2 regions of the Paenalcaligenes sp. GW821-LYS-B07-1 genome follow, and region 2 is predicted to be linked to the other one. Evidence: riboswitches for the same ligand, from Rfam matches in the RefSeq annotation. Region 2 holds a riboswitch; the other holds the start of a gene.
What was found. Region 2 has a riboswitch for manganese ahead of AC3QL0_RS08760 (sodium:calcium antiporter). Riboswitches for the same ligand answer to the same signal wherever they lie in the genome.
Positions count from the first base shown of each region.

Region 1: it holds a riboswitch for manganese, as region 2 does, so the genes downstream of both, AC3QL0_RS10990 (TMEM165/GDT1 family protein) here and AC3QL0_RS08760 (sodium:calcium antiporter) in region 2, are expected to answer to the same signal.

Region 1 covers NZ_CM179516.1:2,287,199-2,302,646, reverse strand. The annotation lists gene aroG (3-deoxy-7-phosphoheptulonate synthase AroG) at 1-214, shown strand, start outside; gene mnmA (tRNA 2-thiouridine(34) synthase MnmA) at 235-1,350, shown strand; gene AC3QL0_RS11030 (BMP family protein) at 1,597-2,613, shown strand; gene AC3QL0_RS11025 (glutathione S-transferase C-terminal domain-containing protein) at 2,673-3,287, opposite strand; gene purB (adenylosuccinate lyase) at 3,549-4,925, shown strand; gene AC3QL0_RS11015 (COG3650 family protein) at 5,008-5,388, opposite strand; gene ribA (GTP cyclohydrolase II) at 5,617-6,219, shown strand; gene AC3QL0_RS11005 (Lrp/AsnC family transcriptional regulator) at 6,316-6,798, opposite strand; gene AC3QL0_RS11000 (DMT family transporter) at 6,947-7,897, shown strand; gene AC3QL0_RS10995 (FMN-dependent NADH-azoreductase) at 7,973-8,605, opposite strand; yybP-ykoY riboswitch at 8,759-8,929, shown strand; gene AC3QL0_RS10990 (TMEM165/GDT1 family protein) at 8,937-9,503, shown strand; gene speE (polyamine aminopropyltransferase) at 9,774-11,027, shown strand; gene AC3QL0_RS10980 (ABC transporter substrate-binding protein) at 11,302-12,777, shown strand; gene AC3QL0_RS10975 (ABC transporter permease) at 12,774-13,688, shown strand; gene AC3QL0_RS10970 (ABC transporter permease) at 13,703-14,584, shown strand; gene AC3QL0_RS10965 (ABC transporter ATP-binding protein) at 14,586-15,448, shown strand, end outside.
Region 2 covers NZ_CM179516.1:1,852,808-1,868,255, forward strand. The annotation lists gene AC3QL0_RS08750 (isocitrate lyase/phosphoenolpyruvate mutase family protein) at 1-259, opposite strand, end outside; gene AC3QL0_RS08755 (GntR family transcriptional regulator) at 258-644, shown strand; gene AC3QL0_RS08760 (sodium:calcium antiporter) at 711-1,712, opposite strand; yybP-ykoY riboswitch at 1,726-1,917, opposite strand; gene AC3QL0_RS08765 (acyltransferase family protein) at 2,078-3,157, shown strand; gene AC3QL0_RS08770 (LysR substrate-binding domain-containing protein) at 3,184-4,068, opposite strand; gene AC3QL0_RS08775 (glutathione S-transferase family protein) at 4,183-4,806, shown strand; gene AC3QL0_RS08780 (phospholipase D family protein) at 4,945-6,501, shown strand; gene AC3QL0_RS08785 (tripartite tricarboxylate transporter permease) at 6,640-8,163, opposite strand; gene AC3QL0_RS08790 (tripartite tricarboxylate transporter TctB family protein) at 8,160-8,603, opposite strand; gene AC3QL0_RS08795 (Bug family tripartite tricarboxylate transporter substrate binding protein) at 8,692-9,645, opposite strand; gene AC3QL0_RS08800 (sensor histidine kinase) at 9,801-11,213, opposite strand; gene AC3QL0_RS08805 (response regulator) at 11,247-11,927, opposite strand; gene AC3QL0_RS08810 (DUF4387 domain-containing protein) at 12,149-12,475, opposite strand; gene AC3QL0_RS08815 (acyclic terpene utilization AtuA family protein) at 12,489-13,850, opposite strand; gene AC3QL0_RS08820 (TRAP transporter large permease subunit) at 14,178-15,448, shown strand, end outside.

The DNA of each region.
Region 1 (15,448 bases), 430 kb from region 2:
CGATGAGCGTATCTTTGGTGTGATGGTAGAAAGTCACTTGGTGGAAGGCCGTCAAGATTTGGTAGAGGGCCAAGAGTTGACCTACGGTAAAAGTATTACCGATGGTTGTATTGGTTGGGAAAGTTCCATTGCAGTGATGGAGCGTTTGGCACAAGCACGTCGTACACGTCGTAGCGTATTGGCAGCCAAACAAGAGGCTGGAGCAACAGCCTAAATAGGAAACGGTAAGGTGTTATGCAGCATTCATCCATGAAAAAAGGTCGTGTAGTAGTGGGGATGTCCGGTGGTGTGGACTCCTCGGTAAGTGCTTGGCTGCTGAAGCAGCAGGGCTATGAAGTGATCGGCCTTTTCATGAAAAATTGGGAAGACGATGACGATTCTGAATATTGCTCGTCTAGGCAAGATTGGCTAGACGCCGCCAGCGTAGCAGACCTGGTTGGCGTTGATATTGAAGCGGTAAACTTTGCTGCGGAATATAAAGACCGAGTATTTGCAGAGTTTTTGCGTGAATACTCGGCTGGTCGCACACCTAATCCCGATGTGCTGTGTAATGCGGAAATCAAGTTCAAAGCGTTTTTGGATCATGCAATGTCCCTAGGGGCAGACCTCATCGCGACTGGGCATTACGCTCGTGTGCGAGCGGTTGAGGAAGCTGGCCGTACGCAGTACCAGTTGTTGAAAGGCTTAGATAGCAGCAAAGACCAAAGCTATTTCTTGCATAGGCTAAATCAAGCGCAATTGTCGCGTACCTTGTTCCCCTTAGGCGAACTGCCTAAAACTGAGGTGCGTCGTATTGCTGAAGAATTGCAATTGCCAAATGCTAAGAAAAAAGACTCTACCGGTATTTGTTTTATTGGTGAGCGTCCTTTCAGAGAGTTTTTGAATCGCTATCTACCTACAGCCCCAGGCCCTATCAAAACCCCAGAAGGGCAGGTCTTGGGACAGCACGTAGGGTTGGCTTTCTATACTTTCGGGCAACGTAAGGGCTTGGGTATAGGAGGCATCAAAGGCCATCAGAATGCAGATGGTACGGCTGATGCATGGTACGCCGCGCGCAAAGATTTGGAGAACAACACCCTTTATGTGGTGCAAGGACACGATCACCCGTGGTTGTTGGATCGCCAGTTAAAAGCAGATCATGTGAGCTGGATTTCCGGGGAAGCACCTGCCAAAGGTATGTACGCAGCTAAAACACGCTACAGACAACCAGATGCCGAATGCATGTTGATGCAAGGCGATAGCCAAACGTTGTCGCTGGAATTCACAGAACCACAGTGGGCCGTCACTCCCGGTCAATCGGTGGTGATGTATGACGGCGATGTATGTTTGGGTGGGGGCTTGATTAGTTAAGTATCCGGCAGCATTAAAAAAGCACTGTGCAGACAGTGCTTTTTTTTCATCTATCGATTCTTGAAGGACTGAGTTTGTTGTGTGTGAAAAGAGAGGCGTACTTACTAGGAAGCTTATTTTCTGTATATTGAAATTAATATAAATAATATTTGAGACTTTAAGGAGTGCTGTTTTAGGGTTTCCGGTACAGTAGAAGTGCCAAAACTAGCTTTGGCTAAAACTAAAACTAAAACAGGAGACTTCGTTATGGTTGATATTACCCGTCGCCAATGGTTATTGGCAGCTACTGCGGGCGTGGGTGTACTCGCTTCCCCATTATTGAGTTCACGTGTTTTTGCAAATAATAAGCTTGTAGTGGCAGCCCTGTTTTGTGGCTATATTGATGACAATGGCTTCATGCAAGCTGGTTACCAAGGGCTGCAAAAAGCACAACAGCAATTACCAATCTCAACGCACTATAAGGATAGGGTAGCTAACGAACCCCAAGCACAAATAGCAGCTTTGCGTGAGTTAGCGCAACACTATAAGCCTGACTTACTGATTGCTCATGGTGGGCAAAACACTGAGGCTGTGATGACCGTTGCGAAAGAGTTTCCGGAAATGTTATTTGCGCTGACGCAGGGCGCGGTAACAACAGAGAACATTAGTAGCTACGATGTTTATCAAGAGGAGTCTGCGTGGTTGGCGGGTGCTTATGCTGCTCTGATGACAAAAACAGGAGTGGTGGCACATCAGTCAGGCATACGTGTTCCACCAGGGTTACGGGCTCGTGCTTCGTATGCAGCAGGGGTTAAGTATGCGAATCCTGATGTACGACTATTAACGAATTTTTCGGGTACGCAAGATGATGTGGTGTTGGCGGAAAAGGTGACACAAGCCCAGGCTCGAGCTGGGGCCGATATTATTTATACGATGTTGAATAAAGGCCGTAGTGGTACTACCGAGGCATGTAGGGAGCTGGGTATCAAAGAAATCGGTAATGTAATTGATTGGGTGGCTCAGGACCCTGACGTGTTTATCGCTTCCGCATGGGCCGATGTGGGTATAGGCGTGTTTGATGCGTGTTCGGATTTAAGTCTTGGTAGGTTTGAGGCCGATAAAATTATCAAGGTAGGCTTGCAACAGCCAGAAGCGGTCAGGTTGATTATGGCAGCTGATACGCCAGACGCAGTAAGAGACAGAATCATGGCTTATCAGCAAGATATTCTGGCGGGGAATATTACGGTTACGGCTGAGTTTGACGGCGTGGAGTTTACGATTTAGCGAGGCTGGATAGTTCAGTTATTACTCAACAAAAAACCCGCGTGATGCGGGTTTTTTGTTTAGCCTTGCGGAGGAACTGTGCTGGAGAACGATGGACGTTCTAACAGTTTCTCGTGCAGCCTATCTAGGTTCGGGAAGGACTCACGCCAGTTGATGCTGGGCAGTCGAAGATCCAGAAAACCCAATGCACAGCCTACAGCAATATCAGCTAAGGTGAAGCTGATGCCTGTGCAAAATGGCTGCTCGCCTAATGCGGTGTTCATGTGCTCAAGTGCAGCATGAATTTTACCTTCTTGTCGGGTAACCCAATCTGCGTAGTACAGTTCGGGCGGGCGACGGTTGCGTTCTATATGAATAGCTACGGCTGCATCAAGCAGACCGTCAGCAATAGCTTCCCAGCATTTGGTAGCCGCACGCTCACGACCTGATTGAGGAATCAGTCTACCAACGGGGGAAAGCGTATCCAGGTATTCAACGATTACGCGTGAATCGAACAGGGAGCTATCGTCGTCAGCCAACAGGCAAGGAATTTTGCCTAGGGGGTTATAACGACTAATGTCGGAGTCAGCTGACCATACGTTTTCCAGTATGAGCTCATGATCCAATTTTTTTTCTGCCATCACTACCCGAACTTTGCGGGTATAGGGGCTTGTTAGAGAACCGAGAAGTTTCATAGGTATTACATCAATCTAATCCGAGAAAAGTATAGCAGGAAGGGACGCGAAAACATGTTAAATCACCTGTCTGGGCATACAGCATCGAGTAAGTAATGGAGAGTGTGGTTTATATGTCTAGAAAAGCACCCCCAACGTAGTTCGTCTTGTGAATGTCGGCGCTTTCGGGTAGGTCAAATGGGTGGTTGTGGGATGAGTAGATAAAGCAACGCTCAGGCAATGGTAGAATAGCGTTTTGCTATTTTTCTTTGACATCACACCATGCAAATTGCTGATCATCTTTCTGCGCTGAATGCGCTTTCTCCTTTGGATGGGCGCTACGGCTCTCGCTGTAATGCTTTACGTGGCTTGTTGTCCGAAGCTGCTTTTATGGCGCACCGTGTTGAGGTAGAGATTGCGTGGTTGATCGCATTGTCACAAGCTGGGTTTGCCGAGCTGCCTGCTTTTGGTGCTGAAACACAAGAAAAACTGCTGAAACTGGTACGTGATTTTTCCGAAGCCGATGCGACACGCATCAAGGAAATCGAGCGCACTACTAACCACGACGTGAAAGCAGTAGAGTACTGGCTGAAAGAGCAAGTAGCGGGTGACGCCAACTTGGAAAAAGCAGCAGAATTCATCCACTTTGCATGTACGTCTGAAGATATTAACAACACCTCGCATGCATTGATGCTGACACGCGCCCGTGAGCAGGTGATTGTGCCTACACTGAAACAAGTGCATGCTTCCATTAGCGGCTATGCACACCAGTTTGCGGATCAGCCTTTGCTGTCTCGTACACACGGTCAGCCAGCTAGCCCATCCACGATGGGTAAAGAATTTGCTAACGTCGCTTACCGTCTGCAACGTGCTATTGCTGCGATAGAAGCAGTTGAGCCTTTGGCTAAAATGAATGGTGCTACCGGTAACTACAACGCGCACTTATCTGCTTACCCTGAAACAGACTGGGCAGCGTTCAGTGCCAAGGTATTGGCATCGTTGGGCCTGACACAAAACCCACTAACCATTCAGATAGAGCCTCACGATTGGATGGCAGCATTGTTTGATGCTATTGGCCGTGCGAATACCATTTTGCTGGATTTCAACCGTGATATTTGGGGTTACATCTCGCTGGGTTATTTCAAACAAAAATTGAAAGCAGGTGAGATTGGCTCTTCCACGATGCCGCACAAAGTTAACCCCATCGACTTTGAAAACTCCGAAGGTAACTTAGGCTTGGCGAATGCGGTGTTGCGCCACTTGTCTGAGAAATTGCCAGTATCCCGTTGGCAGCGTGACCTGACCGACTCCACTGTATTGCGTAACTTGGGCGTAGGTTTAGGCTACAGCATCGTGGCGTACGATTCGTGCCTGCGTGGTTTGGGCAAATTGGAACTGAATGCTAAAGCAATTGATGCTGACATCGATGCATGTTGGGAAGTGTTGGCTGAGCCGGTACAAACCGTTATGCGTAGATTTGGTTTGCCACAGCCTTACGAGCGCTTGAAAGAGCTGACACGCGGTGCCGGTATTACCGAAGCAGCGTTGCGCACGTTCATTGAAGGTCTAGAGTTGCCCGAAGAGCCTAAACAGCAATTGCTGGCACTGACTCCGCGTACCTACATTGGTATTGCCGAGAAGTTGGCAAAACTGGCGTAAAGTCAGCGTATAAGCCTAGTTGCAGCTTAAAGCGTTGCCAAGGCTAAAAAATAAGCCCTGTCTAGTACAGGGCTTATTGCATTTAAGGCTGCGGTAAATATTTACCGCAGCCGCGTAGGGTACGTCCCTCAGTGTTGAGGATACTTGTGTATTCGTACTCTTCATCGCTCATGGTGTCAGAGCACTCTTGCTTGATGACAGTTAATGTCCAGTCACCGTTAGGGCCTTGACCTGTGTAGCGTGTTTGGGTGGAGCCCATGGGTTTTTGCACGGCAGAACTGGAATAGCGAATGTCGCCATAATCCAGCGAGATATTCGCATGGCCGTTTTGAAGGTCTATATGCCAACCGGGCTCATTACCTTGTGCTCTGAACGTACGAGGGTCGATGATGTCAGGGGCGGTAGTAGAGCAAGCACTGAGTAGTAATGCCGTGCCAGCTACACATAAAGACAAGAGTTTCATTAGAGCATGCTCCATAAAAAGAGTAGTTGCTGCGTATCATACGCAGTACGTGGTGAGCACGCCAAGCCTAGAACCGCAAAAAAGTGTGAATGCTCTATCTAAAGGCTAGAAGATACAATACTGCAGTGCGATGAAAGGGTAAGAATGGTATTCTTATAGCTTGGCATTTCTATGACGTAGGGCTGGGTAGAATAGTTCGCCTACACGTCTTTTTGCGGGTTTCCTGTTTTGTTGAACCATATTACTTCCAGTAAATTACCCATGCCGTGGGGCGTGTTTGATCTGCATGTATTTGTTGATGATCAAACGAATAAAGAACACTTGTTGATCGCTTTTGGTGACATTAGTACACCAGAGCCTGTGTTGGTGCGTGTGCATTCTGAGTGTTTGACAGGTGATGCTTTGTTTAGCCAACGCTGTGATTGCGGTCCTCAGTTGCGTAAAGCGCTAGAACGCGTAGCCGAAGCCGGACGTGGTGCTGTGCTGTATCTGCGACAAGAGGGTAGGGGCATTGGTTTGGTAAACAAAATCCGTGCTTACCAGTTGCAAGATCAGGGTGCTGATACCGTGCAAGCGAATGAGCAGCTGGGCTTTGAGGCCGACATGCGTCGCTACGATATTTGCAAACCCATGTTGGATCATTTCGGCATTAAAGATCTGCGCGTGATGACCAATAACCCTCGCAAAACCAAAGCATTGGAAGAGCTGGGTTATAACGTAGTAGAGCGCGTACCGCATCAGATCGTGAGTAACCCGTTTAATAGTGGGTACTTGCAAACTAAGGCTGAAAAACTAGGCCACTTACTGGCATCTGACGCCACCACAGAATAAGCAGTGCATGCATTGCCTTAAAAGCCCTGTCTAGTACAGGGCTTTTTTATGGCTGATAAGTATTCCCAAAGCATTGCAGTGCTATGCGGCCAAAAGCTAGCCACGCAAGTGTTCAGTAGGCAAGGCGGTGGTGTATTTCACTTGGCTTAAGGCAAAGCTAGAGCGGATGCTGGCAACGCTAGGTATTTGTGTTAAGCATTCTAGCAATAGCGCTTGGAAACGCTGTAAATCTTGGATGACCACACGCAGCATGAAGTCAGCATCACCACTCATTAAGTAGCATTCCATCACCTCGGGGCGTTGACTGATGGCATCGGTAAAGACTTCCAGAGATTTTTTATCTTGGTTTTTAAGGGTGACGTGCACAAATACGTTTACCGCTAACCCAAGTTTTAGCGGATCTACTAACGATACAGAGCCTCTCAGCACACCAGCTTGCTTAAGGTCTGCTACACGACGCCAGCATGGCGAGGCCGATAACCCTACACGCTCGGCTAATTCGGCATTACTTAATTCAGCATTTTTTTGTAGCTCATCCAGTATGCGCAGGCTGGCTTTGTCTAGCACTATATCGTTCAAGGTTAATTGTTCCTGAATTTATATCATATAGGGATAAATATACTGATATTACGGCTAATTGAAGAAAATGAGAAGATTAATTTCGCATGCTTATAGGTAGACTATTCGCTTGTTTATCGCTTTATTAATCAACCGTTTAGCTGTAGTTATGAGCACTGCGCATCCTAGTCTTTTATCTTCTAAAACTGCTACACCATTAGCTGGGGCAGGGACCGTAGCATGGTTATTGCTCATGGTGGTTTTATGGGGGCTAAGCTGGCCAGCCACAAAACTGGCATTGGATGTAGTGCCCCCTTTGTGGTTGGCAGCCTTACGCTTTGGTAGTGCGGCCGTATGCTTGTTTGTAGTGGCTGTGGTGCGTGGCGTTTTTAGGCTGCCTACGCGTGCTGATTGGCCTATAGTGGCCAGTGTAGGGTTGTTGCAGATGATGACCTTCACAGGCCTGGGCATGATCGCGATGACGCATGTGGATACGAGTAGGGCTGTACTGCTGGCCTACACCACACCTTTGTGGGGAGTGTTAGCCAGTTGGTTGTTGTTCAAACAGGCCCCCACGCGGCTGCAATTGCTAGCACTGATTGTGGGGTTGGCAGGTATCGCGGCCATTTGCTCTCCTTGGGAAATGGATTGGCAGGCGCCTGGCGCGGTAATGGGGTCTGCGTTTTTGCTGATAGGGGCTATCTGTTGGGCAGTGGTAATCTTGCATGTGAAACAGCATAGTTGGTCAGCATCACCGTTGGCTTTGGCTCCTTGGCAGATGCTTTTGGCAACAGTTCCCTTGGCGGCGTTTGCCTTTGTGCTGGAAGGCTCTCCCTCGGTTATTACGTTTGATCAACGGTTAGTAGAGTTGCTGTTTTTTATAGGACCTATTGCCACGTCTGCATGCTTTGTTATTTCTGCTGAGTATGGACGCCGCATCAGTACATTTGGTATGTCTAACTTTACGTTGGGTGTGCCGATCATAGGGATTGTGGCGTCGGTATTATTGCTAGGAAATACCTTGTCGACGCTGTTTGTAATTGGGCTAAGTTTAGTGTTTGCAGCCATGTTGCTGGCTGCTGTTGCCATGCGTAGAGGGCATAGCCGCCACACCGCATAATAGGTGGCAATGTGGCGGTGCATAAAAAAAGCCTTAGGTGTGAATCTAAGGCTTTTTGATGGTAGAAGGGGCCGATTAAGCAGTAGCCATGCTGTCCAAGACAAATAGGCTTTGCTCTTTAGCGGCTTGCAAAGCATTCGCTGCGGCATCAGCACCCATTGCAGTACCTTCTGCATGCACGAACTGTACATCGGTAATGCCTACGAAACCGAAAATAACGCGTAAGAAGCTTTCTTGGTGTTCCATGGCCATGCCTTGCTCAGACGTGGAATACACGCCACCACGCGAAGAGGCCACAATCACTTTCTTCCCGCCCGCCAAACCTTCGGGGCCGTTTGCGGTGTAGTGGAAGGTGCGTCTAGGCTGCAAAATTCTATCTACCCAGGCTTTAAGCTGGCTAGCGATGGTGAAGTTATAAAAGGGGGCTCCTAAAACGATCACATCAGCAGCTAAGAATTGGCTAACCAACTGCTCTGACACGGTGTCTTCATGCACGGCTTCTTCCAACAGAGCGGCAGGCATATCAGGCGTGCGGAAACCAGTCGCAATTTTGCTCAAATGATTGGGTGCCGAGACAGCGAGGTCTAGGTAATCCACGCGAGTGTCAGGGTGGCGCTCTAGCCATTGCTGAACGATGAATGCACTAAGTTGGCGCGATACCGATTGTTCGCCGTTGATGCTGGAGTCTATGTGTAGCAATGTTTGCATGATGTAGGAAACCAATAAATGATCGATGGTTTCATTATGCAATTTTTCTAATTGATAATTTATGTCTGCAATAGCAATTAGAAGTTGCTGTTATTACAACAATGAGAGGCCTCTGATGAAGGTTGGTCTTTGTCGGCAATAGCTGCTATGATGACGCTCGTCATTGGGGAGTAGCCGCTCTTCTTCTAGAGGTGCATGTCAACACACTTGCAAGTTCACTTGCATGGCATGTGCAGCATATAGCCTGGCAAGACCTTTGACTACACCATCCCCGGAATGGCCGGAGGGGTGGCGTAGTCAATCGTCCTAAATCCGGCCAGGAATATGTATCATGCAGGCTTTTCTTGTTTCTACCGGTATTGTGGCCTTAGCCGAAATCGGTGATAAAACCCAACTCTTGGCATTTATTCTTGCCGCACGATTCAAACGACCTCTTCCTATTATTGCCGGTGTGTTGGTAGCGACATTGCTGAACCATGGTTTAGCTGGTGGTCTGGGGGCCTGGTTATCCGACGCATTGAATCCTCAAGTTCTGACATGGATTTTGGCCATTTCATTTTTGCTGATGGCTGGTTGGATGCTGATCCCCGATAAGCTGGATGAGGATACTCGTATTACTGCCAAGCATGGCGTATTCATTACTACTGTCTGTACCTTCTTTTTGGCTGAAATGGGTGATAAAACTCAATTGGCGACTGTGGCGTTGGCCGCTCAGTACGAAGCCTTCTGGTCGGTCGTGATTGGCACAACATTAGGCATGATGATTGCTAATGTACCCGCTATTTTTATTGGTCAAAAATTGGCTGAGCGTTTACCCGTCAAAATGGTGCATGCGGTAGCCGCCTGTGTGTTTTTGATTTTGGGTGTAATCGCCCTATACAGCGCGATACAGGGCTAAAACAACCTTAAAGAGAATGGGGGAATTGCTTCCCCTATCTTGTGATATCTGAAGCTTATTTACGGTTATTGCATCCTATTCCCAACGGAAAAGAATGTAATTGCTGTTAAGTGGTTTCTTTTGAATAAACTTATATTTATTTCGCTATATGTTGTTGTATAGTGATGTGTTTTTCACGTGAAGCCAATGTTAGCGATCTAGCGGCTGGCTTCGGCCTTTTTTCAACCCTATCTTCGGGTTGGATTCCTTTCCCCAAGGAGCGATTGTCTTATGCAAGGCCTGCACCTTACAGCAGATTTGTACCAGTGCGCTGGTGACCGTGCATTCTTCGTAGACGAGAATGTGTTAGCCGCTTTGTGTCGTCAACTGACAGAGCTTTCCACGCTCACCATTGTTGGTGAGAAATGGGTGACGTTTCCTGAGTATCAGGGCGAGCCTGGTGGTGTAACCGGAACATTGCTATTAGCAGAATCCCATCTAGCCTTGCATACGTGGCCTGAACGCGCTGGTGTGACATTGGATGTGTATGTCTGCAACTTTAGTGCTGATAATTCCGCTAAAGCGCAAATGTTGATTGATGGCCTTATCGAAGCCTTCAAACCTGGCCAAGTACAACGCAATAATCTATTGCGTGGTGATGAGCATGGCCCCGTGGGTAGTGGTGAGTTGTTGCTAGAAAACCTGAACCAACACGCAGTGTATGGTTTCCGTTTTCCAGAGCGTTTATTGGCTAAACAAACCCAATATCAATACTTAGAGTTATTACAGTCTCCTGAGCTAGGTGCAACCCTGCGTTTGGATGGCTGTTTGATGACCTCAGAAAACGACGAGTTCTTCTATCATGAAGCGCTGGTGCACCCAGCAATGCTTAGTCACCCAGAACCACGTTCTGTGCTGATTATTGGTGGTGGTGATGGCGGTGCATTAGAAGAGGTCCTGAAACACGACACGGTGCAACAGGCAACGCTTGTTGACTTAGATGGTGATGTTATTGAGGTAGCTCGTAAGCACCTACGCAACATTAACCGTGGCTCTTTAGATAGCCCGCGTGCCCATATATTGGTGGGTGATGGTGCTGAGTTCGTGCGTACTACAGATCAGCGTTTTGACGTGGTGCTGTTAGATCTTACTGATCCAGAAACGCCTGCAGGCCCGCTGTACACCACAGAGTTCTTTGAGTCCTGCAAAGCAGTGCTAAAACCCGGTGGCGCAGTAGTGCTACACATCGGTGCGCCATTCTACGAACCAGAACAAATCCGCAGCATGCTCAGCAAGTTGGGTAGTGTGTTTGAGCAAGTTAGCCCCTTTGGTTTGCATATTCCTTTGTACGGTTCGTACTGGGGGTTAGTCGTTGTGTCAGACAGTTTGGCACCTAAAGCGGTGGCAGCAGAGGTGATTGAGCAGCGCTTGGTTGATCGTGATATCACTGATCTGCAGTACTACAACAGCGAGATTCATGGTGCATTGTTTGCTTTACCTAACTACTACAAAAATCTGGTTCCAGAACTGGTGGTAAGCGAGTAGCAAGCAGTAGGTTGGGTGACTATCTTGTGATAGGTAGTCATACCTAAAAATACAGTAGTTAAGAAACGCCTGAAGACGGTAATGCCGTTTCAGGCGTTTTTTTATGCGTGATTTTTGCGGGTTTTGCGATGTTATGGTTTGTGAAAATCTATTATTTATCAATGCTGTATAAGCGATAAGGGTTTTCCTGATCCGTTTTATTTTCCTGTCCAAATTTTTTTGGTGTAATCTTGGTATACCAAGAAAATACATAAAAGTGCGATGGGGAGTAAGGATGGAAAGAGACAAAAAAGCACGCCGTTTGAGGGTATTGCTAAAGCACGAAACCATAGCGTTGGTACCCAATGGGTTTAACTCAGACTCAAGTAGTTCTACGGCTATTTTGCGCCTCACCTGCCAAGGTTTATTGAAGCAGGATTTTGATGGCAAGTTGGCGCCCGACCTGGCGCAAAGCTGGAGCGTGTCGGATGACTTGTGTCGCTATACATTTCAGCTACGCAAAGGGCTGAAATTTCACAATGGCAATGCGTGCAATGCGCATAAAGTGGCATGGAATTTCACGCGTTTGTTTAACGGTGGCACAGATAGTTTGCTCACTCGTGATTATCAAGACATTGAGGCTGTCAATGTGCTGAGTGAGCATGAGCTGGAGTTTGTGCTTAAACGGCCCAATGCGGCGTTTTTGCCCAATCTGGCATGGCGAACCTACATCGTAGACGACACCTATGATCAGCCCTGTGGCACAGGACCTTTGTGTCTACAAACATGGCAACGTGGTAGTCATGTGCTGCTTAGCCGTTTTGAGGGCTATCAAGGTGTGCATGCTGCTCCTGAAGTGGATGAGGTGCGCTTAGAGTTTGCACCCGGTATAGAACAGCGTGTAGCCAGAATCCGTCAGGGCGATATTGATATTGTAGAAAGCGTTCCGTCGTCGGCTGCCGAGGCGTTGGCCGCTGAGGGCTTACTACATTCCGCTTTGACTGCTTCCAAGCATCGCAGTGTGATGTATTTCAACTGCAAAAAGGGTGCGCTGACTACTCCCAAAGTACGTCTGGCATTAGCACACGCCATTAACCGTGAAGCGCTGATGCAAGCGGTGACGGGGGGTACAGGTGAGGTAGTGGATGGCATGTTGGCAGCCTCTGATCCTGCTTTTGTCACTACACCAACGATCGCTTATGACCCAGACCGTGCTCGTCAGCTGTTGAAAGAAGCGGGTGTCAGTAGCGAACACGTATTTCGTATGGTGACCACCAATACCGCACCGTTTTCACAGGTGGCTGAGCAAGTAGGCAATGACCTGCGTGCGATAGGTCTGACGGTGCAATTTACCGGTTATGACGACCCGCCATGGTGGCCGTATATGTACTTGCGTGGTGGTTGGGATATCTGCTTGCAAGGCACACCAGCCAGACCGCATCTGGATACGTTGTTGGTGCGTGAACTGCATAGTCAAGGTGGCTTTAACGCTGGTGGCTATGCCTGCGCAGAAATGGATAGCTTGATTGATGGTGTACGAGGCGAGGTGGATGCGCAGAAACGGCAGCAAGCCTATGCCCGTATTCAACATAAAGTGCAGGCCGAGCTACCGTTTTTCTCATTGTTTGCCATGGATAACATGGTGGGCTGGTCGCCTCGTGTGACCGGGTTCACGCCCCATCCTAGCGGTGGCATAGATCTAAGTGGTGTACAGATACGCGATGCGGATGTGTCACCTTCAAGCTTCACGACAGAAGGGGAGCGACGATGATTAAGTTGATTCTGGTTCGTCTGTTTCAGGCGTTCATGACGGTATTGATGACCAGCCTCATTATTTTTGTGTTGGCGAGATCATCAGGTAGCCCCGCCGACTTGGTGCTGCCGGCGGATTCTACGCCAGCAGAGCGTACGGAATACATAGAACGCATGGGTTTGGATAAACCGCTGGCGCAGCAGTACCTCATATTTTTGGGTGATGCCTTACAAGGGGACTTTGGTCGCTCCATCCGTACCGGTGCTCCTGCTACTGAGCTGGTGTTTGAACGTATAGGACGCACGCTCATTCTGGCAACAGCAGGGTTGGTGGTAGCCATCGTCATCAGTATCCCGTTAGGGGTGTTGGCGGCGACAAATAGAGGAAAAGGGTGGGATAAGTTCAGCATGAGTTTTGCCTTGTTAGGGCAATCCACACCGGCATTCTGGCTCAGTGTGATGTTGATCCTGATTTTTGCCGTGCACCTGAGGTGGTTACCCAGTTCGGGAGCGGGGTCGTGGAAACACTTTGTGCTGCCTAGCTTAGTTTTGGGGTGGAGTATCAGTGCGGGGATTGTGCGCTTGTTACGTTCCTCCATGCTGGAAGTATTGGGTGCTGAGTTTGTGAAGTTGGCGCGAGCCAAAGGCTTGAAAGAAAACAAAGTGGTGTGGAAGCACGCCTTACGTAATGCGTTGATTCCTGTGGTGACGTTTATCGGCTTTATGTACGGCGTCATCATTGCATCAGGCGTGGTAATTGAGGTGGTGTTTGGGTGGCCTGGGCTGGGGTATTTGGCCTATGAGTCTACGTTGTGGCGCGATTTCCCTGTGTTGCAGCTTTCTGTTCTGGTCTACACCGTTTTAATTGTGGGTATCAACTTTCTGGTGGATATGGCTTATGGCCTGATTGATCCCCGCGTAAGGAGCTGATTGTGCAAGCCTCTATGACTCAAAAAACTGCACCTGTGGGCCGTCTGCGTAAGATGGTGACGCAGGTACGACAAAGCAAAGCGCCGTGGATAGGGTTGCTGATGGTGTTGATCACCATGCTGGTGGCTATTTTTGCAGACCATTTGGTGTTGCACGATCCATTAGCGATTAATCCCGCCGCCGCATTACGTGCACCTGTGTTTTTGGAAGGGGGGGATTGGACTTATCCCTTGGGGACTGATCGCTTAGGGCGTGACGTATTGAGCCGCATCATTTTAGGTACGCAGGTCTCTCTTAGTATTGCCATCGTCACCATCATTTTGGGTGGCGCATTGGGAACTGGCTTGGGGTTATTAGCGGGTTATCGCGGTGGTTGGGTTGATGCCTTGATTATGCGTACCGCCGATGGTTTCTTGGCTTTCCCTAGCATTCTGTTGGCACTGGTATTGGCCGTTACTGTAGGCCCTAGCTTCTGGGTGGTGGTGATTGTATTGGCCTTGGTGTTATGGGCACGTTTTGCACGCTTGGTACGTGGCGATGTGCTAGCACTTAAAGATAGAGACTTTGTGCTCTTGGCCAGAGTAGCGGGTGCGGGAGGTTTCCGTATTGTGTTCAAACATATCTTGCCTAACGTAGCGAACACCTTGTTGGTGTTGGCGACGCTTCAGGTGGGCTGGGCCATTATCGTGGAAGCATCGCTGACCTTCTTGGGCGCTGGTGTGCCACCCCCTACACCTACATGGGGCGGGATGGTTGCTGAAGGTTTGGATTACGTAGAGTCAGCATGGTGGATTTCCACAATGCCTGGGTTAGCCATTTTGTTTGTGGTGTTCTCCTACAACATCGTAGGCGATTGGGTGCGTGACGTGCTTGATCCTCAATTGCGGAATATCTGACATGACTACACAACATAAATCAGCGCCAGTATTGGCGGTAGAAAACTTGCAGACTCGACTCTATAGCAAACGTGGTGTGGGCTATGCGGTGAATGACGTTAGTTTTGAGCTGTACGCCGGCCAGACCTTAGGGCTGGTGGGGGAGTCTGGCTCAGGTAAAAGTTTGACCTGTTTGTCGGTGCTGCGTTTGAACCCGCAGCCTGCATCTAAAGTCACGGGCGGTAAGGCACTGTTCAATGGCAATGACTTGCTGAAAATGAGCGATGACGAACTGCGCTCCTATCGTGGCAAACATATAGCCATGATTTTGCAGGACCCTATGCGTGCCTTAAATCCGGTGCTCACTATTGGTGAGCAAATGAATGAGGCACTGATTCTGCACCGACAACTGCAAGGTGAGGCACTACATACTGCGGCGTGTGAGCTGCTAGAAAAAGTGCGTATTCCTAACCCTGCGCAAGGGCTGAAAGCTTACCCACACCATTTCAGTGGAGGGATGCGACAGCGTGTGGTGGGGGCGATGGCGATGGCTGGTAATCCGCAAGTCATCATTGCGGATGAACCTACCACAGCGCTGGATGTGACCGTTCAAGAAGAGTTTTTGGCGTTACTAAAGCAACTGCAGAATGAGGCCGGATTGGGTGTGCTGCTGGTAACACACGACTTTGGGGTGGTAACCCGTATGTGCGACAAAGTGGCCGTGATGTATGCCGGGCGCATTGTGGAACTGGCGGAAACCGGCGAGTTGTTTGATAAGCCTTTGCATCCCTATACCCAAGCCTTGTTGAAATCTGTGCCGGATGTCTCTAGCCGTGAAGAGCGCTTGTTCTCTATTGAAGGGCAGCCGCCATCGGTGTTTGCTCC
Region 2 (15,448 bases):
GGAAGCCCAGTTCACCCAACTCAGGTGCCGTATACATAGGCGTTGAACCGCCCTCTACTATGTTGGCTAACAAGGGCAGTCTCGTACCAAAGCGCTGGCAAATAGCTTGCAGTTGTTCTTGATTCGCTGGTGCCTCCACAAACAACACATCGGCACCCGCCTCCACATAACGCTCAGCCCGTTCCAGTGCTGCCTCAAACCCTTCTACCGCGATTGCACCTGTTGCCGAACAATTAAATATCGAGCCTGGCACCATCATTCAACACGTCACACGTGTACGTTACTTGAAAAACGAGCCTTTTTCTCATTCGCAAAGCTACTTGCTGGAAGATATAGGACGCTCGTTTAGCAGAGACGACTTGGTCAATCATGCTCTGGTAGACCTGATCCAAAAAGCCGGTATTACGATAGAGCATGTGCAACAAGCCATCACCTGCACATCGGCAGATGAACAGGCAGCACGCCTATTGAAGACCTCTATAGGCGCTCCCCTACTGAAATTACGTAGGCTGTTTATAGACTCTGATGAGCGCCCTATTAACTACTCTGAAATCCTCTACACGCCTGACCGTTTTGAGTACCGTATGAACTGGTCTAGAGGCACCAGCAACAACTTAGAGCTTGCACAGAACTTTCAGCGCTAACTAGACAACGCGTACATAAAAAGCCCACAGATGTGGGCTTTTTTCTTACACGCCTCACCAAACAACTTAGCTCAGGCTATAAAACACCAACACCGCAAACAGTGCATAGCCGCTACTAACCACCAGCAACTCACGTCCTTGCACAGCGCCACGCTTGAACAACCACCATAAGTACACAATTGCTACTGCTGTAATCACACCAGACAGCAAGAGCGGGCCATCAAACAACCAAGGCGTAAAGAAGATACCCAGTGCGCTAGGGATAGTCGCTTGAATCATCATGGCGCCAGAGATATTCGCCAACGCCAAACGCTCTTTACCTTGGCGCACCCAAATCAAGGCATTCATCGCTTCAGGGAGTTCGGTGGCTACAGGGCTAAGCAATAACGCCACCAATTGCGGCGACCATGCTAACGCAACGGCGATATTTTCCAACTGAGCAACAAAGGTATGCGATGCCACACCAATGATCACCAGTGCGAGCATCGCTTGCGTACAGGCCCAGCCTAAGGAAGGCTCGGCATCCGAGGGGCGTATTTTTAAAGGCTCTAGTTCTTCTTCCTCTGGGGCGGTGTCGGCCTCCTTAATCTCACGCCATACATACACACCATAGGCAGCCAGAAACAAAATACCTAACCACGGCTTAATGCTAAACACCACCAAACCCAAAGCCACTTTCACTACAAAAATCAGCAGAAAAGCAGCTTGATCTCGACTTAGTCGAGCAGAATCTGCTCGTACTTCAGATGAGGAACGCGCCAGTTTCTTGCGATTAAACAGCAGCGCCGCCCCTACCACTGCATACACCAAAGTGGCGAGCACCAAGGGGCCGCCCATGGCCGCTCCTACACCTAGTGCTTTCTGTTCTGGCGTAGAGCCAAACACCACCGCCATAAACGTGACGGCACTTTCTGGCAATGCCGTTCCAAATGCTGCCAACACAGAGCCTACAGCGGTTGCGCCTAGATTTAGCCGCTTACCGCACCACTCAATACCGTTAACAAAATATTCGCAGGCAATGTAGATAGCTACAGCCGACAGAAGAAATAAGCTTAGGGTGAGAAACATGGGATCACAAAGGGCCGGGCAAGCAGAACACCAATGGCTCACACGCGAGCTCGCCCGGCAGGCTGAACGCATGTGGCCAAAGGTCTCGCCTGGCAAACGTTGCTAGCGCAACGGCTGACCACGCCATGAAGCAAAGCACTTCAAGTTTGTTGACGTGGACTTCCTAACAGCGTGTTAGGAATGGCTACTCCCCAATGACAATGGGCCAAAGTGTAGCAGTCGATATAGCTGCTGTCACGGCGAATACTCAACACTGTAGGGTGTATGCCCCAAGAAATTGTCACAAGCCCTTAGATAATTTTACTTAGTAGCTTCATGCCTTTCTTGTTACCGTGTAATCAAGAACGCAGCAAAAGGTGTACCCGTTGTCCTCTTCTAAGATCAGCAACACAGACTCGCTAGTACTGGATTATGTGAAAGCATTAGGCATTATTGCGGTGGTAATAGGCCACTACCCTGGTGACCCATTTACCTTTCTGAAACCCTATGTCTATCACATGCCGCTGTTTTTCTTTCTAGGTGGCTTGTTGCTCAACACCCGTCGCAGCATAACCTCGCACACACTAGGCATTGTTAAAAAACACCTGTTCTACATCGCGGCTGTTTATGTATTGATCGCGTTGATCTTTGCTATCTTGCATCAGTTGTATCCCATCGCCTATACCAGCATGTGGAGAGGCTCAATACTGGATTCAGTGCTTTACCCTATAGAGCAAAGCTTTCATGGTGGTAGCTATTTCTTTGTAGGCTGGTTTCTATTTGCCTACGCCATTGCGTCCCTACTGTGCTTTCTGGTTGTTCTACTGCTGGATAAAACCATTCCCCGCACTACCGTTCACTATAGTCTCGTGCTGAGCGCCGCTTTGCTAATGGGGCTGCTAGGCATGGACGTTATTGCCCCGTTATATCAAGCCAATAAAATCTTCTACTACAACCTGCTGTCACAGGTATTAGTAGGTTCATCGTTTTTCTTATTGGGGTACTGCGCTAAAGGCTTTATCTTCAAACTGGCTGGCTTATACAGCTTTGTAGGTTCATTCGTGTTTCTTTACCTGATGCAGCAATACGATGCGCTGCAACCTCTGGTCATTGCATGGAGTAAATACAGCTTGGGCTTTGCGCGTCAAACTCTGACAGCATTAGCGGGCATAGTCGCTATTTTTTCTATTGCAAAGATACTGGCCCACTACCAAAACATGGCAGCACTTAAAAAAATAGGCCAGCACTCTAAACCCATTATGTCGTACCACATACTGGCCTTTGTGCTGCTGGATATTGTGTTTTCGTGGTTAGGACTTTGGGATCTACACCGCACCAAAGCCCTTAATCACTACTACAGCCCATTTACATGGCCTATCTACATAGGCTTAGGGGTAGCCATTCCTATGTTGTTGCATAACCTGTTCACTCGTGCCAAACGCACGTTACCGGTGCTTGCTACGTAGCCAGTAAATTGTGCTACCTATAGAGCTCACATCGCTGCGGCCTCGGCTGAAATCCACTCAATAAAGGCTTGAACTTCTGCTCGCTTCGCTGCCCCTGGGCGCGTGACGATGTAGTAAGCGAATCGTGCAGGCCAGGGTTTATCTAACACTTGCACCAATCTACCCGCTTTGATTTCTTCACGCGCATAGGCCTCAGGAATCAAGGCTATACCTTGGCCTGCTTCCGCTGCGCGTATGAGTAAATAGTCATCCTCAAATACACCGCCTGACCGTGCATGTGCATCTACGTGTACACCATGTGCGAGTAACCATAACGACCAGTCTGCACGGTCTACATCGTGCAACAACGGATAGCTCAAGCAGTCTGCAGGTTCACGCACGACTTGCCCTTGCAGCAAGCTAGCAGCCGCCACCGGCACCAATACTGGTGCCATCAAGGGCAGCACATCTAGCTCGGGGTAGTCGCCCAACCCATGCCGCAACGCAATGTCTACTCGATCTTTGCGCATGTCTACAAGATCAGAGCCCGTTTCCACACGCACTTCTATGTGCGGATATTGCTGCGTAAAACGGCCTAAACGCGGCACCAACCACGACGCAGCAAAAGCAGCCACCGTGCTGATAGTGAGTGTTTTGGTGCTCGCGTGTGCAGCCACCATATCCATCGCTCTATCTACTTGTGCAAACGCATCATTCAGCATGGGGTAGAGCTTTTCGCCCATGTAAGTCAGGCGCATACCTAAGCGCTCACGTTGCAATAGCTCTGTATTCAAGCGTTCTTCCAGCAAACGCATTTGCTGACTCACAGCACCCGGCGTCACATGCAGTGCCTCGGCAGCACCTTTGATGCTGCCCTGTTTGGCGACTTCCACAAACGTACGTAGCGCCTGCAAAGGAGGCATCACACTCATTTTAGTTTTCCTAAACTCTAAAGTTAGTATAAATCGCTTTATTTACAAGCTAATAACAGCCGAAAATTGCCTAAATTAAGCCCTACTCTACCTTTAGAAAATTCAAAGATTGTCATGTTACAGCTTTATACCGATAGCTCGCCTAACGGCTTCAAAATCACCATTGCTTTAGAAGAGTTAGGCATACCCTACACCCTGCACCATATTCGTATAGAAGAAGGTGAGCACCGTCAGCCCGATTTTTTAGCACTGAACCCACATGGTCGTATTCCCGTTCTCAAAGATGACAGCAACGGCGTAGTGCTATTTGAGTCAGCCGCAATTCTGCTCTATCTTGCAGAGAAAACAGGAAAGCTCTTACCCAGCGACGTGCAACAACGTTGGGAAGCCATTAAATGGCTACAGTTTCACGCCTCTAGTGTGGGTCCTATTATTGGCCAACGTGTGTATTTCGAATTGTTTGATAGCACACCTAACCCCGCCGCTATTGAGCGCTACCAATACATGACTGATCAGTTTTTTGGTGTGCTTGATCAACAGCTAGCGCAACACCCTTATTTAGCAGGCGATCACTACTCTATTGCTGATATTGCCCATTTTGGTTGGTCGCATATCGCACGCATTATTAACTTCGATTTCAGCCACCATACTCACCTAAGTGCGTGGCATGATCGTATTGCCGCACGGCCTGCCGTCCAAAAAGGAATTACCTTGCCGGAACCCGCTACAGGGGCGTAACCATTTTTCTCTATCTTCGCAACTTGAGCAGTTTTTTAGTAGACTGAGACGGCGCCACCATCTGATAGGCGTCGTCAACGGCTTTCACGATGACTCGTGAGCCCACGCATCCCGTTACTCTCATATTGCTGAATCATCATGACCAGACAGGGCTATTTCTCACCGCGCAATGCATTGTTACTGCTTTCTGCGGGAATTCTGTCTGCCTGCCATTTACCCGCTACCCCAGACAAAACGGTTTCAGAAGCCTTTCTACAACACGATACCGACGACACGTTGCTGGGAAGAAGTGTGCAGCCGCAAGTAGCACAACACCCTCTACTCTCTGGGGTAGTGCCACTGCCTGATGCGCTAGACGCTTTTGCCGCACGCATTTTGATGATTTCGACTGCGCAGCGCAGCGTGGATGTTCAGTACTACATTTGGCGCGATGACATTACTGGCAATCTGCTTTTACATGCCTTGCATGAAGCCGCCAAACGTAATGTACGCGTGCGTTTGCTAATTGATGACAACGGCACCAGCGGTTTGGATGAAAAGCTGGCGTTGCTGAATACCGAACCCAATGTGGAGGTCCGACTTTTTAACCCCTTCCCATTTCGTACCTTCAAACAGCTAGGTTTTTTAGTCGATTTCAGCCGCCTAAATAGACGCATGCACAACAAATCGCTCACCGTCGATGGACAAGCCACCATTGTGGGCGGGCGCAATATTGGTGATGAATATTTTGGCGCAACGCAAGATGTCGCCTTTGCCGACTTAGATGTTATGGTGGTAGGCCCCGTCGTTGATGAGGTCTCTAAGGACTTTGACCGTTACTGGAACCACCAAGCGGCTTACCCTATAGAACTGTTAGTGGATACACCTGACAAAAAAACAGCTGAGGCGCTGCTATCAGAAGAGCGCAATACTTCACTCATTCCACAAGCACAAGCGTACGTAGAAAACATTGCCTCCTCTACCTTTGTTGAAAACCTATTGGCGGGCCAATTAACCTTTCAATGGGTACCCGTCACCATGGTCAGTGACGACCCTGATAAGGTACTGGGCAAAGCGCAACCCAAAGCCATGTTAATGCCCAGATTAGTAGAAATCTTGGGAGAACCCACACAATCTATAGATTTGGTATCGCCCTACTTCGTTCCTACTCAACAAGGGGTAGACGCATTTTCCGCCCTCACCAAACAAGGTGTACGCTTACGCATTCTCACCAATGCGATGGAAGCCACCGATGTACTTGCGGTGCACGCAGGCTATGCAAAATACCGACTACCCTTGTTGCAGCAAGGTATAGAGCTATTTGAAATGCGTAGAGAAGGCGACCACGATAGGGCTAAAGAAAAAGCGGGGCCATTTGGTAGTTCGGGTTCTAGCCTACACGCCAAAACCTTTGCGGTAGATGGTAAACGGGCTTTTGTGGGGTCGTTTAACTTTGACCCACGCTCGGCTGTATTGAATACCGAGCTAGGCTTTGTGATAGAAAGCGAAGAAATGGCCAAAGCAATTACCGACGCATTTGATCACACTGTCCCCTACTACGCGTACCAACTCGCGCTAGAAAAAAACAATGATTTAGTGTGGATTAGCCAAAGCTCTCAAGGTACACAGACACAAACTACTGAGCCGTCCTCATCATTTTGGAAGCGTTTATACGTAGGCTTTCTGTCTTGGTTACCCATAGAGTCACTGCTCTAAGTACCTAAACAACAAATCACTACTATTGCATCATGCAAAACGGCCTAGACAATCACACTCTCTAGGCCGTTTTACGCTTGTGGCAAGATGATTAATGCTGGTGTGTTTATTGTGTATGAACTACCTCACTCACACTCATTACGCCTCATTGCTTTTAACCTTACGGTGCGAGAAGTATCGCAACACCATAGGCCCTACGCTCACCAAAATAGCAGCCACCCACAAACCTATAGAAACAGGGCTGCTGAACAAGATACCAACATCACCGTCTGTAATGGACAATGCACGGCGTAGGTTTTGCTCCATCATGTTACCAAGCACTACTCCCAGCACCATAGGTGCCATAGGTACGTCCAGCTTACGTAGGAAGTAGCCAATCACGCCAATACCTACAACCATGCCCAAATCAAAGACTGTGCCATTTAACGCATATACACCTATGTAGCTGATGGCCAATACACCAGGCACCAATAAACGCGGAGGAATGGCAAGCATCGCCGCAAACACGCGCACCATTGGTACGTTCATCAGGAACAGCATGACGTTGGCCACCATCAAGGACGCGATCAGCCCCCAGACGATTTGCGGTTGTGCCTCGAACAGAATGGGACCAGGTGTAATGTTATAGAGAGTGAGCGCCCCCATCATCACCGCTGTCGTACCAGAGCCCGGCACACCCAAGGTCAACATAGGAATGAAGGAGCCCGTGGCAGCACTGTTATTGGCAGATTCTGGTGCGGTCAAACCGCGCAGATCGCCTTTACCAAAACACGCATCAGGGTCTTTGCCTTCAATGTATTTTTTCTCGTTGGCATAGGCTACAGCGGACGCCACACTGGCTCCAGCACCAGGAAGAATCCCAATAAAGAACCCCATCAAACCACCACGCAGAGTACTCCACCATGTAAAAGCCAACTCTTTGAAATTAAAGAGCTTACGTTTGCTCTTAGGTACTTCAATGGATAACCCACCTAGTAGGTTTTCCAGCATTTGCATCATCTCAGCGACGGCAAACAAACCAATGACAACCACAACAAAATCGATACCATCCGCAAGATTAGGAATATCAAAGCTATAGCGATACACGCCAGAGTTAGCATCCACGCCTACCGTAGAAATGAACAGCCCTAGCATGGCTGCCAAAATACCTTTGACAGGTTCATCTCCTAGCAAACTGGTCAGTGCGCAGAAAGCAAACACCATCAGCACGAAGTATTCAGCCGGCCCAAACGCTACCGCCCAATTCGCCAACAACGGCGCCAGTAATACAATCCCGAAAATCGCAATTGCCGAACCTATAAACGAAGCAAAAGCCGACAACGACAGCGCAACACTGGCCATCCCTTTACGTGCCAGCGGATAACCATCCAAGGTGGTCATGACCGCTGCCGCTTCTCCCGGCACGTTAATCAGAATAGACGTAATACGGCCACCGTACTCAGCCCCTACGTACACAGCAGCCAGCAGAATCAATGCAGACTCTGGTGGAAGCTTCATGGCGAAGGCAATAGGCACTAACATGGCTACACCATTAATGGGGCCTAAGCCGGGCAACACACCAACAATAGTGCCAATAAACGACCCAATCGCTGCCACCAGCAAATTCAGCCCTGAAAATGCCACCCCAAAACCTATGCCCAGATACGTCAAGGTATCACTCATAGCCATTCTCCCAAGATGCCATGCGGCAGGACCACATCTAAAGCCAAGTCAAACAACAGAAACAGCCCTATACCCATGCCTACACCACCGATGATGGATTGCTTCCATGACGCACCAAACAAGCGCCCCACACAAATAGCCATCAACGCCGTTGCAATCACAAAGCCCAACCACTGGAATAACCAGGCATAACCAGCCAACACACCCACCATCACCGAAATACGGGCTGTAGCACCAGAAGGATTGGGAGCCACCTCCCCACCGCCTTTAAGTATGAGCCTCAACCCGCACAGCGCAATAATGAACGCCAGCAACAACGGGAAAGCTTTAGGACCTACGGGTTCATAGGAAAACGGTGGTTCCAAGTCATAACCAAAAGCCGTAACTAGGGCGGCAAAAACCAGTGCGCTCACTCCTAGCACGCGATTATTTAGCGTCATCATGAAGTCTCCTGAATCTCCTGCATCCAAATAGGCAGGAAAAAAATGCCCGGTAAATAGTTACCGGGCTAAAGAGGGGATCAAAGCATTATTTTTTGATTAGGCCAAAGGAGTCAGCGAGCTCTCGATACTCCACTACTTTGGCTTTCACATACGCATCTAGCTCCGCACCGGTCATATTGAACGGAAACAACCCTTGCTGTTGCTGCAGCTGCGTGAACTCGGGGGTTTGCATTAATTTATCGAATGCAGCTACCCACCATTGATACTGCTCGTCTGACACTTTAGGACCTACGTAAAAGCCACGAATAATAGGCCACTCAATGTCAAAACCTTGTTCTTTAGCCGTGGGAACATCAGCCAAAGCACCGTCCAAACGTTTGTCATTGAAGACAGCTAGCACTCGTATAGGAGCGCCACCTTCCAACATGGTGTAGGCTTCTGCCGCATCACCCATATAGGCTTGAATATGACCGCCGCGCAAAGCAGTCATGGCTTCGCCACCACCTTCAAACGCCACAAAACGCATTCTGCGGAAGTCCACATCTGCTGCTCGCGCCGTTAAGGCTGCTTTCATCCAGTCTTGACCACCTACAGAACCACCTGCCCCTAATACTATTTTGGTGGGATCGGCTTTAAACGCCTCCATCAGCGAATTCAAATCCTGGAAAGGAGAGTCGTTGCGTACAATCGCCACACCATAATCACTACCGATAGACGCTACCCAGCGCACATCGTTTTCAGAATACTTACCAAACTTGCCTTGGGCGAGGTTCAACAATGAACCACCTGAAAAGGCTGTGATCGCATTTGCATCACTGGCTCGTTGCGCAACAACATGGTTATACGCCACCGCCCCTACGCCACCTGGCATATAAATGGTGCGCATGGGCTGATCCAAACCACCCGTTTCCAGAAAACCGTTTACCGCAACCCGGCATGTCAGATCAAAACCGCCCCCGGGTTGTGCAGGAGCAATACATTCGGGTTTAGTAGGTTGTTGAGCTTGTACGGTCATTGCCAAACTACTCAAGCTAATCATGCTACTCACCAACAGCGTACGAAGCGTAGTGCGTGTCATCATCTCACCTCTCCAGAAAGTCCATCCTTGTTGTAGTACAGGCACCTTAACGTAGCAAAGCTTTCACTCACCTTTCAGTTTATGCAGTTTTTGCACACTTTAAGGGTATTCCCCAGTTATTTGGGCAATAACACCGCGCTGTTAAAACGCAACTCCAGCACCAATCCTTTATTGTTCTCACCCATTGCTAGATGCATGCTGGCCTTATGGATTTGTGCTATTGCTTGCACAATAGCCAACCCTAATCCTGACCCTTGCTGCGCCTTACCTGCCTCACCGCGCCGGAATCTATGCCCTGCTTTAACTCTATCGGCCTCGCTCATACCCGGACCATTATCTTCCACACGCAAGATGCAATCGCGTCCGTTGACCACTACTGATACCGTAATCGTTGCGCCCTTTGGGCAGTATCGGATGGCATTACTCACCACATTGCTCACGGCCTGTAATAGCAACCAGTGCACGCCCGCAATGCGTACAGGAACGTCTGGGAGTTCTAACCCTAAGTCTTGTTTTTTGGATCGTGCTAAACGCCAGAGTTCATCCACCACCTCTGCCGCTACCTGACACAGATCTACCGACTCAAACTCGGCTTTAGTACGCAACTGGTCGGCCGCATCATGCACCCTGGATAATGCCACCAACTGGTGCGTCATCTGCACGGTATTGTTCAAGCGTGTTTGGATCGCCTCTAGCACCTCTTTCATTTCATCGGTTTTTGCAATGGAGCGTGCAAAATCCACTTGTGTCAGCAAAACCGCTAAGGGTGTTTTAAGTTGGTGCGACGCGTCATCTAAGAACTGCTGCTGCTCTCGAGATTTCAATGCATACCGTTCTATATGCAGATTAATAGTCTGCACCAGTGGTCGTACCTCACGTGGCAAGCTAGTTTCATCTATAGGCTGTAAATTATCTGACGACCGTCGCCGTACCGCCTCGCTGGTTTTGCGCAACGGACGCAATGCCAGCAACGTACCACCCAGAATTAATAGAATGAACAAGATTAGAGAGATGACATCTTGCACCAAATTTCGCAGCACCACTTTACTGATAAAGGCATCACGATCACTCACGTTTTCGCCTGCCTGAATAATGATGCGACTGTCTTGAAAGGTATTTAAACGCCCGCCTGACTTTGTCACCAGCGCCGCAATACGTAAGGGCTCGCCCAAGTACTCTGCGTTATAAAACACAGGTTTATTATTTTCTAATTTTTCATTGGGCAGCGGCATACCGGCAAAGCCGATTTCCGATAAACCATCTTCAGTGATTGCCCGAAAATACACTTGGCTACTAATGGTGTATTCCATGAACTCCATCATGTAATAGGACTGCTCCATCGCCAGCCCGCCACTGATGGTACGCACATTGGCCTCCATGGATTTCAGTGCCCCCGCCAACGCCCTATCAAAGGCTGCATTCACTTGCTCAGTAAGCTCTAAGCTGGAAATCACAAGCGACACGCCGGACGTCACCACAGCAGCAGGAATCAATATGGAAAGCAGCGTAGAACGCAGGCTGTTTAACATGTGCCAGCACCTCAGCGTTTCGCCGTTTTGTCATTACACGCCATCATCCGCCGGCTCCAAACAATACCCCACACCACGTAAGGTGCTGATCTGCACATTCGAATGCTGCAGCTTCTTGCGTAGTCTATGAATGAGCACCTCAATAGCCTCAATATTGATTTCCTCTACATCTTGATCGTTTAGGCGCTCTAGAATGTACTTTTTATTCACCGGCTCACCACTACGACTGACCAGTAAGCGCAGCACTTCCGCCTCTCTAGGTGATACGGAAAGTGCCACACCATCTAAGCTGAATCGCTGCGATGATAAGTCGTACACCAACCCTGCACAGGCCATACGCGGCTTATCTTTGCCACGGCTACGTCGAATCAGCGCATTAATACGCGCCACCAATTCTTCTATTTGAAAAGGCTTAGGCAAGAAATCGTCTGCGCCGCGCTCTAAAGTTTCCACGCGCTCTTGCAAGGAGTCGCGGGCCGTCAGAATCAGCACGGGAGTACAGTTATCATTAGAGCGCAATCGTTGCAACAGCGTCCTGCCATCCAGACTGGGTATCCCCAAATCCAGCACCAACGCATCAAACTCTTCTACTTGTAAGCGGTGATGAGCAACCAAACCATCGTTTGCCCATTCCACCGCGAACCCTTTTTTTTCTAAGCTACGCGTCAGCCATAGCGCCAGATCTGGCTCGTCCTCAATCAGTAAAATACGCATGATGTAGATTCAAAACCCCCACTCAAGATTACGCTATTGTTAGCACTATCATAGCTAACTCAACAATGTAGTCGTACTTTGACAGGACCTCTCTAAAACTCCATGAACTAATGCTACTGCTCGTTACTTTATATGTAATTATCTTCAAGCATTTTGTCCTACCTAAAAGCAAGCGGGCCACTGCAACAGCGGCCCGCTTCATTCTCTTTTAGCTGGTAACACTAGCTAAGAGCAGGTACTTCAACCTCTAAGAATGGTGCATATTGTTGTGCCCCAAAGATGTCTCCGTCACCTGCACTACCGCTAGGTTTCTTACGCAAAATACTAAATTTAATTGCATATGCAGGATCATATTCAACAAAATCAGACACCTGCTCTACCGGTATATTCAAGATAGCTGCCACTTGAGGCTTACTAAGCACTTGTGCTTTTTTCACATGCTCATAGGTATGTGCTTCACGAAAAATAATATCGAATGTGATTTTGTCAGTTCCTGCATTCTTACTGCGTATTGTCTTCGCTAGTTCTGAAATTTTTACAGTTCTCATCGTTTCACCTTTGTTAGTCAACCATCTCAGTAAATGTGGGGAACAACTCCAATGGATCATTCACCGCCATGGTGTGGTTTAAGGTCCATTCGTACGCGGCACTGGCGCGCATCACTTCGTCAAAAATAAACGAAACCCCCCCTGCGGTTCCTTTCACCTCAGGCAAACGAGCATAGAAAAGTTGGCGTGTACCCGTTAATGCCACCTCTTCTGCCATTTCTTTTGTAGCCGCTACCCCTTGCACCACCACCATCAGCTCATGAGACGGCTGATCTTTTAAGGGCTCCATCTCTCCCATGATGCCGTTACGACCAAAAACGTTGTAATGCAATGACCAACCGCTATCACCAAATTTTTCTCGTACCTGTGCACGCGCCCATTCAATCACTTTATCGACGTTAGCAATGGTGTACGGATCACGTATGCCTGCCATACCCACAAATCGCTCACCTACTTTGCCGGAACCCTCTAGCTTGACCCTAAACTCTTCAGCAGGCGTAAACACCATACCAGTGACACCCGTTGTTTTCTCGCTGAGCTGCTCGTAGCGACAATGTGTCATGTCTAATAAGCCGCCCGCCACATACTCATGAAAGGGGTTGGCCCGTTCGTACATGGCATGCCCTGCCACCGAAGCCACAGTGCAGCGCTGTTCCGGCAACATAGCAGTTACCGTGACGCGATCCTGCGTAATTTCTCCAATTACTGTTTCTTTGGCACCATAAGGTTCGGCACAAAATGAAGCACACTCCAGCACCTTGCCTAAATAGTAAGACTCAGCCTCAGGAAAGCCGTGCAACAACGCTGGAGCCGCAAAAATGGCGCTATCTGAGCTGCGACCACCAATGATCACATCGCAACCTTGCTTAAGTAGTTCCATAAAAGGATGCACACCAGCTACCGCTACAATGCGTTCCGTGGAATCCAATACCTCTTCTGTCAGTGCATCTCTAGCATCTAAACCTGCCACTACCGACCCAGAGCGAATTTTTCCACGCACTACCTCTTTATCCACTTCTGAATAAAACCAGCCCAGTTTGAAGGCTGGTAATTGGTGTTTCTTGGCCAGATTACGAATGATTTCCACGTACATATCTACCCTGCTATTGCTACCTGTATCGCCAGCAGAGCCAATAATCATCGGTTTATTATTTTTTCTAGCGGCCAACAACATGATTTCCAAATCATGTTCTTGCCATGCTCGTGGACTAGCGCAAGTATCCGAACCCAACGGCCCTGGCCCTATATCATCACTGCCTGAGTCTGCCGCAATAATATCTGGATTTGCCGCCACACCAAGTGCAAAGCTCCCTGGCTTTAACGGAGCAAAGCCTAAATGCCCATTTGGACACGCAATCGTTAACGATTTTTTCATAGTAAGTACCCTCCTATCAAAGTGGTTATAACCACTATAGACCAGTAAAGATACAAAAACAAGCACGTGACATAATGTTGCTTCTATCTTATGCACTCAACACAACATCACCACTTACAAAAAAACATAAAATAACTTTATATCAACAACTTACACAAAAAAACAAAACAAAAAACAGTAACTACCACAAAAAAACATGCATTTTTTCTGTGCATTTATCTTCACAAGCGGATATAACCTGTTCTAACATGACCACAACAATGAGACCACAAAAAAATCTGTACCACCTATACGTTGATACAGAAATAATGACGGAGATAACCTTTTATGATTCCAACAGCCCTGCTGCTCATCGTGGCGCTGCTCGCTTTTGTGTCAGTGCTTTTTCTCTTTGTGAAACGCCCTATGTACGAAATTATGGCGTTGGCATTAGTCGCTATTGTTGCGGCTACTGGGCAATGGCACTCCTTAGTTGACTACCTGCTGTTCCCAGCACAAAGCACACTTTTTTTTACTATCTTTGCTTTTTTAGTTCTGGCTGAGGTCTTTGACTCTACAAATGCCGTCGCCAAGATAGTGAAAATTCTTTTACCTATTATTGGTCGGCTTCCTGGCGGCGCAGGTTATGTAGCCTTAGTTTCCAGTACTTTTATGGCTACCCTCTCTGGAAGTGGTCCCGGTAACGTCGCAGCAGTAGGTGTGTTTACCATTCCGTTAATGAAGCGTACTGGCTTTAGCCCTCACCTTGCGGCAACAACCGAGATGTCCGCAGGTATGCTAGGTAACATCATTCCACCTGCTGGCATCATCTTTTTGTCTTTTGGTATTTATGATGCCTTCGCGCCTAACACCCTCACCATCGGTAGTTGGCTATTAGCCTCGTATGCAATAGGCGGATGGTTCCTGTTACAGCGTATTTTGACACTTGCGGCTCTTTGCAAACTATACCGCATGCACCCTATACCCAAAGCAGAGCTACCTGACCTTAAAGAGGCCTTAAAAGAAGGTTGGCACGCTTTGCTGCTGCCTGTATTTATTCTTGTCCCCATCTTAAGCTCTGCCTTATTCAAAGACTTTTTAGTTCTACGTCTAGGTGTAGAAGGCGAGAAAGCATTTTCAGCCGCTGCGCTGATGTTTACTCCCGGCATAGCCGCGGCGTACACCCTCTTTATTAGTCGCCATAACATCGATGAAAACCGGCTGACACTGACAAATCTTAGTCACTACCTAGGTCAGGCTCTTAGCAAAATCGTACCGGTTGCAGCAACGATTTATTTCGCTTATGCGCTTTCTCAGGCTTTTCTGGGCATGGGAGCCAATGATGAAATTCAAACATGGTTTGTATCGCTAAACCTTAGCACCACCACGCTTGCCATCATTCTTCCGCTGTTCTTTTGCTTGCTGGGAATGATCTTACCGGGCTCAGCACAAATCGCTATTTTGGGTAGTGCCATGATAGGTGCAGTGGCCGCCATAGGAGGTGATGCCAAATTGCTCGCCCTATTGCTACCTGCGATGACAGGCGCATTAGAAGGCATGACACCGCCACTGGCGTTGGGTTTATTCATTGCAATGGGTATTGCCGGTTCTGACTTTCT